DNA from 2 places in the Thiomonas intermedia genome. Region 1 is predicted to be linked to the other one. Evidence: predicted binding sites of a transcription regulator. Region 1 holds the regulator's gene; the other holds the start of a gene.
The links. Region 1 encodes sigma-54, which starts transcription at its own class of promoters, with help from an activator protein. Its sites were predicted from a motif close to TGGCANGNAANCTGCTTT; they were not measured.
Positions count from the first base shown of each region.

Region 2: BVH73_RS01235 (arsenate reductase (azurin) small subunit) is a predicted target of sigma-54. The motif match lies at 1,219-1,236, and genes of this name have one in related genera.

Region 1 covers NZ_CP020046.1:1,332,532-1,335,943, forward strand. Annotated here, with positions in the region: gene efeB (iron uptake transporter deferrochelatase/peroxidase subunit) at 1-82, shown strand, start outside; gene efeO (iron uptake system protein EfeO) at 120-947, shown strand; gene BVH73_RS06250 (RNA polymerase factor sigma-54) at 950-2,467, opposite strand; gene lptB (LPS export ABC transporter ATP-binding protein) at 2,474-3,229, opposite strand; gene lptA (lipopolysaccharide transport periplasmic protein LptA) at 3,316-3,412, opposite strand, start outside.
Region 2 covers NZ_CP020046.1:257,049-260,460, forward strand. Annotated here, with positions in the region: gene BVH73_RS01225 (sensor histidine kinase) at 1-178, opposite strand, end outside; gene BVH73_RS01230 (substrate-binding domain-containing protein) at 175-1,065, opposite strand; gene BVH73_RS01235 (arsenate reductase (azurin) small subunit) at 1,278-1,817, shown strand; gene BVH73_RS01240 (arsenate reductase (azurin) large subunit) at 1,839-3,412, shown strand, end outside.

The sequences.
Region 1 (3,412 bases):
CGGCGGCTATTTCTTCGCCCTGCCCGGGGTAGTCGACGCGCAGGACTTCTACGGCCGCTCGCTGCTGCTGGCCAGCGCCTGAATCCCTTTCACACCCACCCCTCTCAATGGAGTCTCCCATGAAACGTTTCGCCATGGCCTGTCTGCTGGGCGCCAGCCTGCTCGGCAGTCCGCTTGCCGCGCAGGCCGCCACCCCGGCCTCGCTCGATCTGGTCACCCCGATCACCGATTACAAAATCTACGTCACCAAAAACATCAACGAGCTGGTCACCCAGACCCGCGCCTTCACCACGGCGGTCAAGAAAGGCGATGTGGCCACGGCGAAAAAGCTGTTCGGTCCGACCCGCGTGCACTACGAGCGCATCGAACCGATCGCTGAGCTCTTCAGCGATCTGGACGCCTCGATGGATTCGCGAGAGGACGATCATGAAAAAGGCGTGAACGCCCCCGATTTCACCGGCTTTCACCGCATCGAATACGGGCTGTGGATCAAAAACAGCACGACAGGCCTCACACCGTTTGCGGACAAGCTGATGGCCGACGTGCTCGACCTGCAAAAGCGCATCAACGGCATGACCTTCCCGCCCGACAAGGTGGTGGGCGGCTCTGCGGCGCTGATGGAAGAAGTGGCCGCCACCAAGATCAGCGGCGAGGAAGACCGCTACAGCCACACCGATCTGTACGACTTCCAGGCGAATGTGGACGGCTCGAAAAAGATCTTCGATCTGTTCCGTCCGCAACTGCCCAAGGGCAACGAGGCCTATGTGGCCAAGGTCGAGAAAAACTTCGGCACGGTCAACACCATCCTCGACAAGTACAAGACCCAGGACGGCGGCTACGTGACCTATGACAAGGTCACGGAAAAGGATCGAAAGATCCTCTCGGGCGCGGTCAACACCCTGGCCGAAGACCTCTCGATGCTGCGCGGCAAGCTCGGCCTGAGCTGAGATTAGCCCGTCTTGCGCAGATTCGCCGGGGCGATGCGCAGGGCCTCGCGGTACTTCGCCACGGTGCGCCGTGCGACCTGCACGCCTTGCTGCGTGAGGCGCTCGGCGAGTTCGCTGTCCGACAGGGGCTTGGCGCTGTTTTCCTCTGCAACGAGGCGCCGGATGAGTTCGCGCACCGCCGTGGACGAGGTGTTGCCCCCGGCCTCGGTGCTCAGGCCGGAGCCGAAGAAATACTTCAGCTCCACGGTGCCAAAGGGCGTGAGCATGAACTTCTGGGTGGTCACGCGCGAGATGGTCGATTCGTGCAGCCCGAGTTCGTCGGCGATTTCACGCAGCACCATCGGCCGCATGGCCACCGGGCCGAAGTCGAAGAACCGCTGCTGGCGCTCGACAATGGTCTGCGAGACGCGCTGAATGGTCTCGAAACGCTGCTGTACGTTCTTCACGAACCAGCGCGCCTCCTGAAGCTGGCCCTGCATGGCGCCACCGCTGTCGCGCGCTCGGCGCATGGCATCGGCATAGATCTGGTTCACCCGCAGCTTGGGCATGACCTCGGGATTGAGCTGCGCCGTCCAGCCTTGCGGGGTCTTGCGGGCGATCACATCGGGCGTCACCGCTTGCGCGGCATCGCGGCGGAAAGCGCCACCCGGATGCGGGTCGAGCTGGGCGATGCGTTGCTGCGCCTGGCGTAACGCGTTTTCATCGGCCTCGAGCTGGCGTTCGAGCTTGCGCCAGTCGCGCCTGGCCAGCATGTCCAGATGGCCGCCGCGGCAAATCTGCAGGGCCAGCTCTCGCACGGCGCAACGCGGCTGACGCAGCAACTGCAAACAAAGGCAATCGGCCAGATCGTGCCCGGCCACCCCGGCCGGATCGAAGCTCTGGATCAGTCGCATGGCCGTGGTGAGCGCGTCGGACAGGTCTTCGATCTGTTCGGCATCTGCCGCGGGGGCGAGGGCCAGCGCCAGCTCCAGGGGCGTGTCGGGCAGATAGCCATCGTCGTCGAGGGAATCGATGATGGCCTCCGCGGCCGCGCGGTCGGTGGCGCTCAAGGCCAGCCCGGCAAGCTGCGCCCGCAAATGATCGCGCAAATCGATCTGCTCAGAAGCAACGTCCAGGGCGCTGAATTCGTCGTCGTCCCCGCTGCCTCCGGCGCTCTGGCCTGAGCTGACCCAGGAGTCAGCGTCGGCATCGATATCGGCGCCGTGATCGGTCTCGCCGCTGCTGGCCGTCCAGTCCTGCGTTTCGAGCTGCAGTTCGGCAGTGGGCTCAGCCGCGGTCTCATGCCCCTCGGTGGCCACCTGGGGCACGTCGGGCGTCAACGCCGCCTGCGGCTCGGACGTCGTCGCAGCGGCCGACGGATCCTCCGTTTCTTCGGGTTCGAGAAACGGATTGGATTCGAGCAGACCTTCGATCTCTTGCGTGAGTTCGAGCGTGGAGAGTTGCAGCAGGCGAATGGACTGCTGCAACTGCGGCGTGAGCGCGAGATGCTGGGACAGGCGCAGATTCAGCGACGGTTTCATCGCGGCTTACATGCGGAAGTTTTCACCGAGGTACACCTTGCGCACCGCGGGGTTGTCAATGATGGATTGCGGATCGCCCTGGGCCAACACCTGGCCTTCGCTGATGATGCAGGCACGGTCACAGATCCCTAGCGTCTCGCGCACGTTGTGGTCGGTGATGAGCACACCGATGCCCTGCTCTTTCAGGAAATGGACGATGCGCTGAATCTCGATCACCGCGATCGGATCGATCCCGGCGAACGGTTCGTCGAGCAGGATGAACCGCGGCTGCGTGGCCAGTGCACGCGCGATTTCCACGCGCCGACGTTCGCCTCCCGACAGCGCGGGCGCGGGGCTGTCGCGCAGGTGTTCGACATGCAGTTCGCGCAGGAGGTGATCTTCGCGTTGGCGGATTTCGGCACGGCTCAGGCGACGCCCCTGGGCGTCACGCTGCAGTTCCAGCACGGCCCGGACGTTCTCGGCGACGGTCATGCGCCGGAAGATGGAAGCCTCTTGCGGCAGGTAGGACAGCCCCATGCGCGCCCGCCGATGCATGGGCGAATCGCTCACATCCTGGCCGTCGATGTGGATGCGCCCCGCATCGGGTCGCACCAGCCCAACAATCATGTAGAACGACGTGGTCTTGCCTGCGCCGTTCGGGCCCAGCAGACCGACGACCTCGCCGCAGCGCACGCTGAAACTCACATCGCGGACCACCTGCCTGCCGGCATAGCGCTTCTGCAGATGCTGCACGTCGAGTTGCGGCCCGGAAGCCGAACGCATGGCCAAGGGACTTTCGCCATGCTGAGACGCAACCGGTTCCAGTCCACCCCGCAGCACGGTTTGCTGCGGCCGCTGCGGCTGCGCGCTCAAGGCTGAGCCCCAAGCGTGGGCGCCACTTTGAGTGCCGGTGTCGACTTCGGCCTCGCTGGTGCGGACGATGCCGCGGGCTGGGGCGTCAACATC
Region 2 (3,412 bases), 1.1 Mb from region 1:
GGCTGGGCAAGCTTTTGTTCCACGACGCCATGGCCTGAAACGCACCTGCGTCGACATCTTCGATCAGATAGCGTTGCGTCAGTAAACCCAGTCCCGTGGCCATCAACAGGGCTGTCAGCAAGACCAGCGTGACTGCAACGAATGGCAGACGCAACAGCAGGGAATTGCGCAGATTCATGCAGTTTCGTAGATCTCGCGCAGTGGGATGGGCGGATGCGTGCCGTCAAGAATCTCCGCCAGTTCCCCGATGCCCTCAAACCAGCTTTCCTGCGGCAGCAGGAAGTTTTCAAGGTCGAGGCTGGAGAGCAGCATGCGGCCTTCGGCACTTTTGCGCGCGTCGAGCAGGGCCTTCTGCAACTGGAAATGCAAACCGAAGTCGAGGTTCTTGCGTGTGACGACGGGCGGAAAGCCGTAACGCCGTGACTTGGCCACGATGCGCGTCTTGAGCGCCGCAGCCGACCGCCGCAGCTGCAACACCTCCCAGATGTAGCCGTCGACCGTACCTGAGTCGGCCAGACCGCTCCCGACGGCCTCTACTACTTTGTGCAGGGAATAGGTGTAGAAGGTGCCGCGAAAGAATCGCTGCGGCGTCTCGTTCAAACTGCGCAGCGCCACCACGGGCACTACATAGCCGGAGTTCGACAAGGGGTCGTCGAAAGCGAACACGTCCCCCTTCAAATCAACCAGCGAATGCGCCTGGGTGCGCGATGCGGAGGTGATCAGATAACTCTGATACCACGGCTGTCCATGCCAGCCGGGCTGTGCACACAGCCGCACGAAGCTGCGCGCCACCACATAGGGATAGCCACAGATCCAGGCCGCTTCCATTTCATCCGAGCGCAGCGCTTCGAGCGCCTCCTGGTAACTCGACTTTTGAATGATCTGCACCGGCAGGCCGAGCTGCGCCTGCAGGAATGCCTGCCAAAGATGGATGGCGCCATCGTGCAGAAAAACATCCGTGACGCCAAAACGAAAGGGCTTGCCCACGCCATGCGCACGAGCTTGAGCCTGAACGGCTGTATTGGCCAGACAAGCCAGTGCAGCAAGTGCGGTGCGGCGGTGCATGGCGCTCTCCAGAGGGTGCGTTTCGTTTTGGTAACCAGCGGCGCGTCAGGGCGTTACAAAATTGAAACGCCAAGGCTTCGAATGACTTGACCAAGCGCACGGCAACCCACGTAAGACATTGATATTACTTGGATGATTTACGTAATGACGAGATGGCATGGCCATTGCAATGCTGTACCTGCGATGACATCAACCACCCACGAGGAGACATCATGACCGAGAAAGTATCGCGCCGAATTTTTCTGAAAGTCGCTGGAACCAGCGTAGCAGGCGTAGGCGCTGCCGTCAGTCCGGTAGGGCCCGCAATGGCGGCGGGAGCGGATCAAGCGGCCATTCAGGCAGCCGCTGGCATGGCCGTGCTGCCCTACCCCAAATCCACAGTCGGCAAGGCCAGGGCTATGCAGGCCAACACCCCCGTGTCGTTCAGCTATCCAGACGCCGATTCGCCCTGCGTGGCGATCAAGATGGGCCAGCGCGTGGCCGGCGGCGTCGGCCCGGATGGCGACATCGTGGCTTACAGCAGCCTGTGTACCCACATGGGCTGCCCGCTGATGTATGACCCCAAGACCCGCAGCTTCAAGTGTCCCTGCCACTACAGCATGTTCGACCCCGAAAAATCCGGGCGGATGATCTGCGGCCAGGCCACCGAAGACCTGCCGCAGATTCAACTCAGCTACGACGCCGCAAGCGACTCGGTGCATGCCATCGCCGTGACCGGCCTGATCTACGGCCGCCAGGCCAACGTGCTGTAACCCATCAAGGAGACGAACACCATGTCGCAATTCAAAGACCGCGTTGCGTTGCCCCCAGCCAATGCCCAGAAAACCAACCTCACCTGCCAGTTCTGCATCGTTGGATGCGGCTACCACGCGTTTAAGTGGGACGCCGAGAAGGAGGGCGGGCGGGCGCCCAGCCAGAATGCACTGGGCCTGGATTTCCGCAAGCAGCTCCCGCCGTTTTCCACCATCATGACCCCGGCCATGACCAATGTGGTCACCGACCGGAACGGCAAACGCTACAACATCATGATCGTCCCCGACAAGGAATGCGTGGTCAATCAGGGGCAGAGTTCGACGCGCGGCGGCCGCATGGCGTCTTATTTCCATGGCGACAGCGGCATCACCCGCGAACGCCTTTTGCATCCGCGGATTTACCAAGGCGGCGAGTGGCTCGACACATCTTGGGATTACGCCCTGCAGATTTACGGCGGCATGGTCAAGAAAATTCTCGACAAGGAAGGCCCCGACGCGATTGCGGTGGCGATGTTCGACCATGGCGGCTCGGGCGGCGGCTTCGAAAACACCTGGGGCACGGGCAAACTCGTGTTCTCAGCCATCCAGACGCCAACCTGCCGCATCCACAACCGCCCCGCCTACAACTCCGAATGCTTCGGTAATCGCGATATGGGCATTTTCGAGCTCAACAACAGCTACGAAGACGCTGAAATCGCTGACGTGATCTGGTCCAACGGCAATAATCCTTACGAAAACCAGACCAACTACTTCCTGGTGCACTGGCTGCCCAATCTTCAAGGCGCCACGCTCGACAAGAAGAAAAAGATGTTCCCCGATGAGCCGGTGGCCGCGGGCAAGTTCATCTTTGTCGATCCACGGCGCACACCGTCGATCTCGATCAGCGAGAGCGTCGCCAAAGACCAAGTCTTGCACTTGGCCATCAATCCAGGCGCGGATGGCGCGCTGTGGAACGGCATGCTCACCTACATCGTCGATCAGGGCTGGATCGACAAGGATTTCATCGCCCAGCACACCGAGGGTTTTGACCAAGCAGTGAAGACCAACCGGATGTCGCTCGATGAATGCAGCCGCATCACCGGCCTGCCGGTGGCGCAGATCAAGCAGGCTGCCGAGTGGAGCTACAAACCCAAGGCACCAGGCAAGCTGCCACGCACCATGCACGCCTTCGAGAAAGGCATCATCTGGGGCAATAACAACTACGTCACCGAGCAGGCCATGGGTGCGGTGGTCGTCGCCACGCACAACGTCGGGCGCCGCGGCACCGGGTGGGTCCGCATGGGCGGTCACCAGGAAGGCTATTGCCGCCCCGGCTACCCGGAGCCGGCGCATCGTTACCCGGCGGCCAATTTCCCTATTCCCATGCACGACAAATTGATCGAGGTCGATGACTACCTCATCAACGGCAAGGGCAAGATGATGACCTACTGGGCGTGCAACAGCTTCCAGACCACCAACAATGCCCAGGCGTTGCGCGAAGCCGTCATCCGGCGCAGCCAGATCGTGCGAAGCGCGATGGCCAAGGCACGCGGTGCCACGCCCTCCGAGATGGTGGATGTGATCTACGCCGCCACACAGAAAGGCGGCCTGTTCGT